DNA from 3 places in the Paenibacillus sp. 79R4 genome. Region 2 is predicted to be linked to each of the others. Evidence: predicted binding sites of a transcription regulator. Region 2 holds the regulator's gene; each other region holds the start of a gene.
The links. Region 2 encodes NrdR, which represses ribonucleotide reductase genes. Its sites were predicted from a motif close to AACACNATATATNGTGTT; they were not measured.
Positions count from the first base shown of each region.

Region 1: a site for NrdR is predicted at 2,039-2,056, ahead of nrdI (class Ib ribonucleoside-diphosphate reductase assembly flavoprotein NrdI). Genes of this name have one in related genera too.
Region 3: a site for NrdR is predicted at 1,318-1,335, ahead of DMN77_RS15755 (adenosylcobalamin-dependent ribonucleoside-diphosphate reductase). Genes of this name have one in related genera too.

Region 1 covers NZ_QJOT01000010.1:201,301-205,591, forward strand. The annotation lists gene nrdE (class 1b ribonucleoside-diphosphate reductase subunit alpha) at 1-1,585, opposite strand, end outside; gene nrdI (class Ib ribonucleoside-diphosphate reductase assembly flavoprotein NrdI) at 1,572-1,931, opposite strand; gene DMN77_RS16085 (MarR family winged helix-turn-helix transcriptional regulator) at 2,530-2,922, shown strand; gene DMN77_RS16090 (MFS transporter) at 3,002-4,291, shown strand, end outside.
Region 2 covers NZ_QJOT01000017.1:27,386-31,676, forward strand. The annotation lists gene mutM (DNA-formamidopyrimidine glycosylase) at 1-576, shown strand, start outside; gene coaE (dephospho-CoA kinase) at 573-1,169, shown strand; gene DMN77_RS19780 (lytic transglycosylase domain-containing protein) at 1,166-1,729, shown strand; gene DMN77_RS19785 (alpha/beta-type small acid-soluble spore protein) at 1,808-2,023, opposite strand; gene nrdR (transcriptional regulator NrdR) at 2,175-2,642, shown strand.
Region 3 covers NZ_QJOT01000010.1:122,809-127,099, reverse strand. The annotation lists gene DMN77_RS15760 (DEAD/DEAH box helicase) at 1-1,109, opposite strand, end outside; gene DMN77_RS15755 (adenosylcobalamin-dependent ribonucleoside-diphosphate reductase) at 1,610-4,204, shown strand.

The DNA.
Region 1 (4,291 bases), on a different contig from region 2:
CCGTATCCACATAACGGCTGAAATATTCGCCTGTCGCATATTCGGACTGCTCGAAGCCGGCGAAAACCTCGCCCGTCTGAACAGCAATTTCCATACTTTTTTCCAGAGAATAATAATTCATCATCGCGAAGAACGTACGGGCAAAGTCCCTCGCCTCTTCGCTCTCATATGCGATCTTGTTCTTGGCCAGGAAGCCGTGCAGATTCATGACCCCAAGGCCGACGGAATGCATCTCCCGGTTCGCCTTGGCAACGCCTGGAGCGTTCGCAATGCTCGTCATGTCACTTACAGCTGTCAATGCGACCATGCCTTCATGTACGGATTCACGGACCTTCTTCCGCTCCATCACGTTCACGATGTTCAGCGAGGCCAGATTACAGCTGATATCGCGGCGAATCATATCCTCGTGACCGTAATCCTTAATCTCCGATGTCTCCTGCAGCTGGAAAATTTCCGTACACAGGTTGGACATTTTGACCTGTCCGATATTTTTCAAGGCATGCTGGTTGTTCGCGTTGCTCTTGTTCATGATATATGGATAGCCGGATTCCAGCTGAACCATAGCGATCTTCGTCAGCATGTCCCGTGCGCTCATTAATTTCTTCTTCTTCACCCGGTCGTCCGCCAGCAGCTTGTCATACATCACGTCCAGATCCATATCATCCAGATGTATTCCGTAAGCTTGGTATACACTATATGGGCCAAACACATGAAGCGGTTCGTTAGCTTTGGCCAGTTCATAGAAGCGGTTCGGCACAATCAAACCGATCGACAGGGTTTTCAGGCGAATCCGCTCATCGGCGTTAATCTTCTTGCTATCCAGAAACTCAGCGATATCCCAGCCGAAAATATTGTAATACCCTGCGCCCGAGCCTTTGCGCTGTCCCATCTGGTCCGCATAGGAGAAGGCGTCCTCCATCAGCTTCAGCACCGGCATTATGCCTTTGGCCGCGCCTTCCACGCCTTTGATCGCTTCGCCGCGTCCGCGCAGCTTCGACAAGTTGACCGCAACTCCCCCGCCGATCTTGGACAGCTGCATACACGTATTTAATACGTAGTTGATAGAGTTCAGAGAATCATCCATTTCCAGCAGGAAGCAGGAGACCATCTCGCCGCGCCGGCTCTTGCCCGCGTTCAGAAAGGTCGGGGTAGCTGGCTGCAGCCGCTGCTCCATCATCGATCGTGCCAGCGTGCCGGCCGTATCTGCATTTCCTCGGCCAAGATATAGCGCTACGATAGCCACCCGATCGGGATAATGCTCCAAATACTTGGACTTGTCGTTCGTCTTCAACGCATAGTCCGTATAAAATTTCGATGCCGCCATGTAGGACGGGAATTCAAATTGATAGCTATGGGTAATCGCAAATACTTGATCTATTTCATCAGCCGTATACCGGTCGTACACATTTTCATAGTAGTCATGATCGATCATATACCGTACTTTATCGGCCGTAGTCGGGAAGATCATCGTTCTACCCGCTACTTCCTTCATAAACTCAGCGACAGCTTCCCGGTCCTTCTCCAGCTGGAAGAACCCGTTCTCATCACGCTGCATCAATTGATTGTTCAGTTCAATATGCCGCAACCCGGCTCACCTCCTGCTTAAAAATCTCCGCATCCTTTTTCGTCCCGGATAGCTCAAACTTAGCCACAACCGGCACCTGGTAGCGCTCGGAGATCAAGTCCGCACTTTTCGCAAATCTCTCGCCCCAATTGCGGTTACCACTGGCCGCCACACCGAGCATCCGGCCATGATTATGTTCCAAAAACGCCGAGACTCTTGATGGTATCTGACCGAACCCGGTCGTATATGTAATCAGCACAAACGGCTCCTCCAGCGTCATGCCCTCGTCAATTTGCACGGCAGGCAAGTCGAGCTTCTGAATGAACCGTTTTACATTCCCTGTCTTGGAATCATACGCAATTAACATCGATACTCCCTCACTTTTCCCCTTACAATCTATCTCTTACCTGTATTTCTAATATAAAGGTTAAAAACCTATAAACAAACAACATCTTGTTGTGCTAAATCAATTTACCACCTATATATAGTATTGTCAATCCGTACAAACGTCCCAAATCGCTTGGATAATGTAATAGATTCTCAGAAAAAACGCTTTAATCCGGCCTGTAGACAGCCCCTCGTCAGATCCCTTTTTAAATAAATAATTTTTAAGAATTTTTGAACTTGTAAAACCGATCTGATCTTCACCCGGACTTGGATGGCAAGGACTGCTATGTCAACGTGACGAGAAAAGCACGAAGCGCATCCAGTCGGCGTGATTGAGCCGTCCCATCGGCGTGATTGAAGTCTAGAAATCCCGTTCGCCCTGCTAGAGTGCTTTTTATATCCTTTTTGTCAGCTTGTAGAACTGCCCTGCTTATATCCGATTAAGCTCGTAAGCTTTTGCCGGATGAAATGGCTTGACAAACATTATGTTTAGAAACTAAACTATACCCATGAAAAAAAATCTAACCCCACTAACCGGGCAGGAACAACAAGGTAGCCGTAATCTTGGCAGACTCATTATGCAGCTGCGCCGCCTGGAGCGTCAGCCTCACACGTTTGGCTCAGCCGGGCCGCTGACGCCAAGTGAAATCCATACTATAACGGCAATCGGCCCCGAGGGCAATGTGCTGATGAGTGAACTTGCCAGTCGTCTGGGCATCACCAAGGGTGCGGTCACCCAGCTTATTGCCCGGCTGGAGGCCAAAGAGCTGGTTGTCCGTTCGCCGCATCCGCATGATGCCAGGGGGATCGTCCTTTCCCTTACAGCTTTGGGACAAGAAGCCAATGCGGCCCACGATAGGGTGCATCTGGGTTTTTACAACCAGCTACGCACCCAAGTAAGCGCCCAGGAAATAGAGATATTTGAAAAATGCATCGACAAACTCAACGATTTTTTGCAGCAAAATCATTAATTTTTTTTGCTTATTTGGTTTAGTTTCTAAACTAAATAACAACGATACAAACGAAATTCTATACAAGCAGGAGGAACTCATGAATCGTTTTCTTATGATGACAGCTTTATGTCTAGGTGCTTTTGTTTCCCATTTTACAGCCGGTGTCATGAATGTATCGCTACCGCAATTCGCCGACCTGTTTCATAGCGAGCTTGGCGTTGTTCAATGGATCACCACCGGTTATTTGCTCGTAATCGCCTCCCTCCTTCCATTGATGGGCAAGCTGGGGGACCGCTACAGCCATCGAACAATTCATAATACCGGGTATGTTATTTTCGCACTGAGCTCTATTTTGATCGCTTTCTCCCCCAATATCGCAATTATGCTGATTCTGCGGGCAGTACAGGCAGTCGGAGCATCGATGTTCCAGGCGACCAATATCGCGATCATTGCTCTCTATTTGCCCAAAGAACAACGGGGACGCGCCCTCGGTATCGTCAGCACGGCCGTTGCTTTGGGCGCCATGAGCGGCCCCATCGCCGGCGGATTTATTGCTGAATGGCTGAATTGGCAATGGCTTTTCCTGGTCCATGTTCCCGTATCCTTGATGGCTACTCTGCTCGCTATTCGCTATATTCCCGCCGGCAAGAAGAATAGTATGGCAGGACGGGAATCAGCCACCGGAAAAGTCCCGCTTGACCGCCTTGGCGCAATCCTGTTCATCATTTCAATCGCCTCTATGATTTACGCCATCTCAGCCGCTCAGCCGGTGGCGTTCATCATAGCCATCACAGGATTTACAGCTTTTCTACTGTGGGAGCTGCGCCATTCGTCACCGTTTCTGCCGATCCGGCTGTTCCGCACTTTCCCGCTCTCCGGGGGATTGATAATCAGCACGATGTCGTTCATGATGGCAAACACCGTTCTCGTTGCCCTGCCCTTTTACTTAACAGGCAAGGCCGGATTTTCACCTTCGATTTCCGGTTATATCATGGCCATCTATCCGATCCTGCTCGGGGTTGCTGGCCCCGTTGCCGGGGGTTGGTCCGACCGTTATGGGTCCAGGCGGCTTATGCTGCTCGGCATGCTTGGCATGGGCCTTGCTCTTATCGTGCTGGCCCTGGTCCCGGACCAGACGGAGGCCAACGTCCTTATGCTGCTTGGTTCGCTGAGCCTGCTCGGCATCGGGATGGGGTTATTGTCCGCGCCGAATAACAGCTTCATCATGCAATATGCCCCTAAAGAACATACCGGTTCTATCGGAGGCATGATCGCTTTGACACGCAATTTAGGGATGGTTATGGGGGCCGCGCTGGGGCTTGGAGCGATAAAAAATGCAGCGGCCGGCTCTGTGGGTCAGGAGCATGCCTCCCTGCTTGCAGCGCTG
Region 2 (4,291 bases):
CGCCAGTTCGGAACGATGCATTTATTCGCGGCCGGAGATGAGTTTAATCACAAGCCTTTGTCTAAGCTGGGACTTGAACCGCTCGATGAGTCGTTTACGTATGAGGCTTTTCACAAGGTGATGGCTAAACGGTCGACCAAAATTAAGGTGGCGCTATTGAATCAGGAATATGTGGTCGGGCTTGGCAATATTTATGTAGATGAGGCGTTGTTCCGCGCCGGAATTCACCCTGAGACTCCCGCTTGCGAACTAAGTGATGATCTGCTTTGCAAGCTTCATACTATGATCTTGGAAACATTAAATGAAGCGGTTGAAGCTGGCGGGTCCTCCATAAAGTCCTATGTGAACGGACAGGGAGAGATGGGAATGTTCCAGCAATCGCTGCGTATTTATGGACGGAAGGATGAGTCATGCGTAGTTTGTGGTCACCCTGTCGAAAAGATGGTCGTTGGAGGCCGCGGAACGCATTATTGCCCGAAGTGTCAGCCTTTGAAGCGGACAAGCGTTAAAAAGACTAAACTCAAACATTCCACAGCTTCTTCGAATTTTAAAGTCGACGGCGAGGTGAGAGGATGAATATTGGACTAACCGGTGGGATAGCAACCGGAAAGAGCACGGTCTCTCGCATGCTTGTGTCGTTAGGAGCAGCGCTGATTGATGCCGATGTCATCGCCAGAGAAATCATGGAGCCGGGGCATCCGGTTCTGGCTAAAGTCGCAGAGCATTTTGGAGAGGATATTTTGAATCTGGACGGAACTTTGAACCGCAAGCGGCTTGGGGCAGTTGTATTCTCGAACCCGGAGCAGCGTAAAGTGCTGAATGAATTAACTCATCCGGCCATCCGCAACGAGATGGCGGCGAGAATGAAAGCGCTGGAAGCGGCTGATCCTCATCGTCTGGTCGTTTGTGATATTCCTCTCCTATATGAGTCCGGACAGGAAGGGCTTTACGAGCAGATTATGGTCGTATATGTTCCAAAGGAAGTCCAGCTGGAACGATTGATGGAACGCGATAATCTGACTATGGAACAGGCGAGTTCAAGGCTGGCAGCACAGATGGATATAGAATGGAAGAAGAGCAAAGCCGATGTCCTGATCAACAATAGTTACGGATTGGATGAGACGAAGCGTCAAATCGAGACATTTTGGCGGGAAAAGGTTTCTATATGAGGCTGCTGCGGAAGAAGAGAGTGCTGCTTTTGCTGTTTCTTGGTTTTGTTGTCATTCTGTTTTTTAATTCTGCATGGTTGTCTATGTTCTATCCGATCTATTATAAAGAAGAAATTAAGCAGCATGCGCGGGAGAATGGTCTGGATCCCTTGATTGTGGCTGCGATTATTCGAGTGGAGACGAATTTTAAAGCGGGTGCTGAATCAAAGAAGGGTGCCCTCGGAATTATGCAAATTATGCCGGATACGGCGGAGTGGGTTATTTTAAAAGCGAAGTATGACAAGGTGCCTCTTGATAAAGTCAAGAACGAGATTGATGCGAATATTCAGATCGGAACGTGGTATTTGAAGTCGTTGTCGGAGCAATTTGATGGAAATCCAATCGCTATGATTGCGGCCTATAACGCGGGACCGACCAATGTAAAAAATTGGATCAAGAGTGGAAGATGGGACGGTCAATTAGAGTCGGTGAAGGATATCCCGTTTGGAGAGACCAGGCATTATGTACAGCGGGTGACTCATTACTACAAACAATATTCCGAGATATATGATGATTTTTAAGGAAAGCCTCGGTTACAATAGATATAAGGAAAGCACTAAAAGGCTTTAGAGCCTTTCAATGCTTTCCTGAGAGCTTACTTATTTGAATTGGCCTGCCAATTGTTGTTCGGCGATAGTTACCAGACGTTTAGTAATGTAACCACCGATCGAACCGTTTTCGTAAGAAGTCAGGTTACCAGCGTATCCATCTTGTGGAAAATTAATGCCAAGCTCTTGAGCAACTTCATATTTCATTTGCTCGAGTGCGCCAGTAGCTTGTTTTACTACCAGGTTGTTAGAAGAATTTTGCGCCATTGTTGTTCACCTCCTTGCGGTTGGTAACAGTATTATGCTCCGGTATTTGAAACTTCATTACAGATTTTTTTAGTTATTTATTGGCAGTCTTTTTTGTCAGTCTTACTTGCAGGAATAACAGTTAACAGAAGCAGAAGGGAGACATTTTTGCGTGAGATGTCCGTATTGTGACTATATGGGGACGAAGGTGCTTGATTCGAGGCCAGCTAACGAGAATCGCTCGATCCGCCGCCGTCGTGAATGTGAGAAATGCAGCCGACGTTTTACTACATTTGAGATGGTGGAGGAGATGCCGCTCATCGTCATTAAGAAAGATGGCAGCCGCGAGGAATTCAATCGCGAGAAGCTGCTAAGAGGACTGATGCGTGCTTGTGAGAAAAGGCCGGTATCTGTCGAGCAATTGGAGTCAGTCGTATCCGCGGTAGAGCGTCAGATGCGCCACTCTGCGAACGCGGAAGTGGAGAGCCGTGAAATCGGCGAACTGGTCATGGAACAGCTATATCCGGTTGATGAGGTGGCTTATGTCCGATTCGCCTCGGTATATCGTCAATTCAAGGACATTAACATGTTCATGAAAGAATTGAACAGCTTGCTCTCCAAGCCTGCGAGCGAGGAGTAAGCGCAACGGGGTGCCCTCTGGCGGGAGTGGCATCGCAGGCTGGTTCGTTTCAGCTCATATTGCCGGTTCGTACATTGCTCGTACATCGGTTCGTGCTGGCGGCCGGCTACATTTTAGATGTAAAAGAGTGCAGCCTTTAAGTTCAGGCAGCACTCTTTCTTTGTGGATTTGAGTCAAGAGGCTAACGGAAATCAGTGCCGCTATTTGGTCTGAAAGGGCCGTTTTTGAATTCTAACGGAAATGGAGTCCCTTATTTGAAGTTTTTCAGCAGAATAAGGGTAGACTATACCCAAATAGGGGATCAGATTTCCGTTACAATTACAGAATCGTTGAATTCGCCAAAATAGCGGAACTAATTTCCGTTAGAGCTGGTGCATCAATGAGATACACACCACCGACGATACCAAGCGACCACACCAAGATATGACGACTCTAATCGCACCAACAATACTAATAACACAACGCTACGCCACAACGATACCAACAGCACTAACGCACTAACGGCCCTAGAGCCCCAAGGGCACAAAAAAACTAACAACCAATAAGCCCCAAGTCACTAACACCAAACAATGCCACTAACGCTACACAATGCCACTAATAGCATAGAAGCACTAAGAACACAGAAGCAGTAAGAACACAGAAGCACTAAGAGCATAGAAGCACTAAGAACACAGATGCACTAAGAACACAGAAGCACTAAGAACACAGAAGCAGTAAGAACACAGATGCACTAAGAACACAGATGCACTAAGAACACAGAAGCACTAAGAACACAGAGGCACTAAGAACACAGAAGCACTAAGAGCATAGAAGCACTAGGAGCACAGAAGCACCAAGAGCATAGAAGCACTAAGGAGCACAGAAGCACTAAGAGCACAGAAGCAGTAAGAACACAGATGCACTAAGAACACAGAAGCACTAAGAACACAGAAGCACTAAGAACACAGAAGCACTAAGAACACAGAAGCACTAAGAACACAGATGCACTAAGAACACAGAAGCACTAAGAACACAGATGCACTAAGAGCACAGAAGCACCAAGGAGCACAGAAGCACTAAGAGCATAGAAGCACTAAGAACACAGATGCACTAAGAACACAGATGCACTAAGAGCATAGAAGCCCTAGGAGCACAGAAGCACCTGGAGCACACAAGCCCCAAGAGCATAACAACATCAACAGCACCAACAGCCAATGGCTCCCAAGTCACTAACGCCACACAATGCCACTAATAGCTCCAAGAAGAACACAGAAGCACTAAATCACAGAAGCACCAATAGCACTAGCAACATGACTAACGACACCGCCAGCAACCAACAAGCGACCGACAAGCAACCAACAGCCCCAATAGCCCCAATAGCCCCAATAGCCCCAATAGCCCCAATAGCCCCAACAATCCGCCGCTACTAACTACACCAGCTAGACTAACCCGTATGTTCGATAACGCTGAGCCGCTGGTGAAGGCGAGCGGGTTTTGGTCCACTAATCGATGCAGAAAGATCTAACGGAAACCAGTGCCGCTATTTGGTCTAAAAGAGCCGTTTTTGAATTCTAACGGAAATGGAGTCCCTTAATTGAAGTTTTTCAGCAGAATAAGGGTAGACGTTCCCCAAATAGAGGATCAGATTTCCGTTACAATTGCAGAATCGT
Region 3 (4,291 bases), on a different contig from region 2:
GTCTTAATAATTCCGACCAGATCCCAGATAACGTCACGCAGTGGAGAATCCGGGGCCAGCTTCTTGGACAGATTGACCAGCGTGACGAAGACGGCATCGCGGCTGCTGCATACTTCCCTCTGCAGAGTAACCAGAGAGAACATACTGCCCATATCACCGCCTGCTGCCCGATATTGGTTCTTGATAAAGGAAGTTACGCCATTGTAGAGGTTCTTCTCCTCGGGAGAGAGCTCAACATGCACATTGCGCACGATTCTCTTCTTGAAGTCCAATTGGCCTTCACCGCGACGATTTCGGATCAATACTTTTGACAGCTCGCCCTTGAGGGCTTGCTCGTTCTTGGCAATGCGTTTGTCGAGAACAAAATTAGCCGCAAAATCGCTTTGCCCCCCAAGCTGACCTGGCTTAAGCAAGGTAATCAGGTTGAACAGTTCGCTCAAGTCGTTCTGGATCGGGGTTGCGGTCAGGAGCAGGCAGTATTTTTTGCGCAATTGCAGCATGAACTGATAGTTGGTTGATTTTTTGTTTTTTAGTTTATGCGCTTCATCGACAATGACCATATCATACTCATAATCAGTCAGAATTTTCTTGTGAGGGTCGCGCTTGGCCGTATCCATCGAAGCCACGACGATATCGTTATGCCAGGAATGCTCTTTCTTCTGGGCTACCGCAGAGATACCGAACTTCTGATTTAATTCTCTCACCCATTGCAGAACCAGCGAGGCTGGAACGAGAATGAGAACCTTCTTGACAAGTCCGCGAATGATATATTCTTTCAGAATCAGTCCAGCTTCGATCGTCTTGCCCAGCCCAACCTCATCGGCAAGAATAGCTCTGCCGCGCATCTCGAACATCACCTTCTGTGCCGTATCAATCTGATGGGGCAGCGGGTCAAATTGCTGAAGATGGCCGAGGCATAACATCTCTTCAAAACTGGTAACGAGCAGGGAAGCTTCGGCCTGGGTACCCAGATTGAACAATCTCCAATCATCCCAGGGGCCGCCTTTTTTCAATCTCATATCAAGATCTTCATACCAATTCCGTTCAAATTCGATGGGAACACCGGCTAACATAGGCTTCATGTCCGGATTTGGGGGATGAGGGTTCATTGATAATATAACCTCCCTTTTGTCTAACGACTCGTTGTCTAGTTGCTGTAGGTAGTATGGACGAAAAACAAAAAGGATATAACTTGGGCCCAAATAGATAGCAATTTGGAGCATTTAGAAGTTTGGACAGGAAGGGGGAGCTATAATAGTCTGAATTAAACTAATGATCGTTGTGACAACCATATGTAGTGTAGTATAATGGACTAAGCACACTACATATTGAGATTTGTACATATTATTGTAACAATTCCAGGTGTGCAAATGCATAACAGGAACCATGTTTGAAGGGTTCAATCTCGTAATTACTGCTTGATTCCGGTTATATTCCTGTCAGCGGCAGCTCCGCTAAGCGGTATTACTTTTTTGAGCTTGTTTTTTTGTGTTTTTGTTGAAATTTGCTAACACTATATCAGTTGTTATTATTTATGATTCCGATGGAATCGGACAAGAATCGGCTGAAAGGTGCAGAACAGTTTTGATAAATTAGGAGGGTGTTTTCTTTGAAAACGAAGCAAAATCAGCGCCTGGAAGGGCTAAGCGAGAAAATCTTCTTGGATAGGTACGCTTGGAAGAATCCTGATCCGAGCCATGCCAAGGTTGGAGACGTTGTTCTTGTCCTGACCAAGGATGACCCTAAATTCCCGACGAAGGAAGTTGGCGAAGTGATCGCTCGCGACGGCCAGTCGGTTACTGTCAAGACACGCAGCGGTGCGCTGGTAGAAGCAGATGTCGAGAAGCTGACGTTGAATATTGAGAAGACACCGGAAGAAATGTGGGATCGATTGGCTCATGCGATGGCTTCGGTGGAGGAAACGCCAGAGAAGCAAGCGGAGTGGTCAGATAAATTTCGTGGTATATTGGAAGATTGGAAGCTTGTTCCAGGCGGGCGGATTGCCGCAGGGGCAGGAGCCAGCGATGAGCTCACCTTGTTCAACTGCTACGTCATTCCTTCTCCGAAGGATAGCCGTGGCGGTATTATGGAGACTTTGAGTGAAATGACGGAGATTATGGCCCGCGGCGGCGGTGTCGGAATCAATCTCAGTTCGCTTCGTCCGCGTCGTGCGGTGGTTAAAGGCGTTAACGGTTCATCGAGCGGTGCGGTATCCTGGGGCGGATTGTTCAGCTATACGACAGGACTGATCGAGCAAGGGGGCAGCCGTCGCGGCGCTTTGATGCTTATGATCAACGACTGGCATCCGGATGTGCTTGATTTCATTACGGTTAAGCAGACAATGGGACAAGTCACGAACGCGAACCTGTCGGTATGCGTAAGCAACGCCTTTATGAAGGCTGTCAAAGAGGATTTGGATTGGGAATTGGTCTTCCCGGACACCACTGATGACGATTACACTGAAGTCTGGGATGGCGATCTTGATAAATGGAAAGCTGCCGGACGTAAAGTTGTCCATTACCGGACAGTGAAGGCTCGGAAAATTTGGCATACGATCATCGAATCGGCTTGGAAATCGGCTGAGCCTGGGGTTGTATTCATGGAATACTACAATCAAATGTCGAACAGCTGGTATTTTAACCCGATCATCTGCACGAACCCGTGCGGAGAGCAAGGTTTGCCTGGCTGGGGCGTATGCAATCTGTCGGCGATTAATTTGTCCAAGTTTTATGATGGAGAGAACCATGAAGTGGATTGGGACGAACTGGCGGTTACGACGCGTTATTCTGTGCGTTTTCTGGATAATGTGATCACCAGGACGCCCTATCACTTTGAAGAAAATGAGCAGAATCAGAAGAAGGAACGCCGCGTAGGTTTGGGAACGATGGGACTGGCCGAGCTTATGATCAAGCTTCGTATCCGTTACGGCAGTCCGGAATCGCTGGAATTCCTTGATAAATTGTACGGTTTTATCGCCAAGGAAGCCTATCTTGCATCTGCCGAGATTGCTGCTGAGAAAGGATCTTTCCCTGCATTTGAAGCGGACAAATATTTGCAAAGCGGCTTTATGAAGGTGATGACGGAGGTATATCCGGAGGTGGAAGAGGCGATTCGTGAGCAAGGGGTTCGCAATGTAACCCTGATTACACAGGCTCCGACCGGAAGTACAGGTACGATGGTGGGTACATCGACAGGCATTGAACCTTATTTTGCTTTCAAATATTATCGTCAAAGCCGGCTTGGCTTCGACGAGCAATTTGTGCCAATCGCTCAGGAATGGATGGATGCGCATCCGGGTGAAGAACTGCCCGATTATTACGTGACGGCGATGAGCTTGTCTGCAGAGGATCACATCCGCGTGCAAGCGGCGATCCAACGCTGGGTAGACAGCTCGATCTCCAAGACGGCGAACTGCCCGTCCGATTTCACAGTTGAAGATACGAAGCGTTTGTATGAGCTTGCCTTCGATCTCGGGTGCAAAGGGGTTACGATCTACCGCGATGGCAGCCGTGATGTGCAAGTTCTGCAGACCGAGAAGAAGGAAGACAAGGAGGCCAAGGCCACTGCTGTGAGTGAAGCTGCATCGACTGGCGGATCGGCAGAGGACAACAATCCTAGTATCGCTGTTGGTAAGAAAGCGGTGGAGGATAAGCAATATAAGAAACGTCCCCAAGTGCTTCGCGGTGCTACGTACAAGATCAACACGCCGTTTGGCATGGCCTACATTACGATTAACGATCTGAACGGAATTCCGGGCGAGATCTTCCTGAATGTCGGCAAGGCGGGTTCTGACGTATTCGCGATGGCCGAAGCGCTGGGCCGTGTCTGCTCCTTGTTCCTCCGTTATGGGGATCATGGGGAGAAGGTAGAATTGCTGATCAAGCATCTGAAGGGAATCGGCGGCTCCGGTGCGATCGGTTTCGGTCCGAATCGCGTTGAATCCATTGCTGACGCCGTTGCCAAGGCGTTGGAAATTCATGTGCAAAGCGACCATTTCGGCGGAGACCATGATCCGGCTCCGGTTGCTGCTACGTTAGCTCATCAGCATGACGAGCAGACCCAGGACCATAATCACGATAACGACCAACGGTATAATGCGCCAGCCGCCTCGCGCGACCTGTGCCCATCCTGCGGCTCGGCCTCGCTGATCAATATCGAGGGCTGCAAGACCTGCAGCAGCTGCGGATATAGCAAGTGCGGATAAGAAAGTAAAACTAAAGCAAAAAGAAACCAGGCCTATTCTATTTGATAGGCCTGGTTTCTTTTTTATTTACCCAAAAGTGATTATACC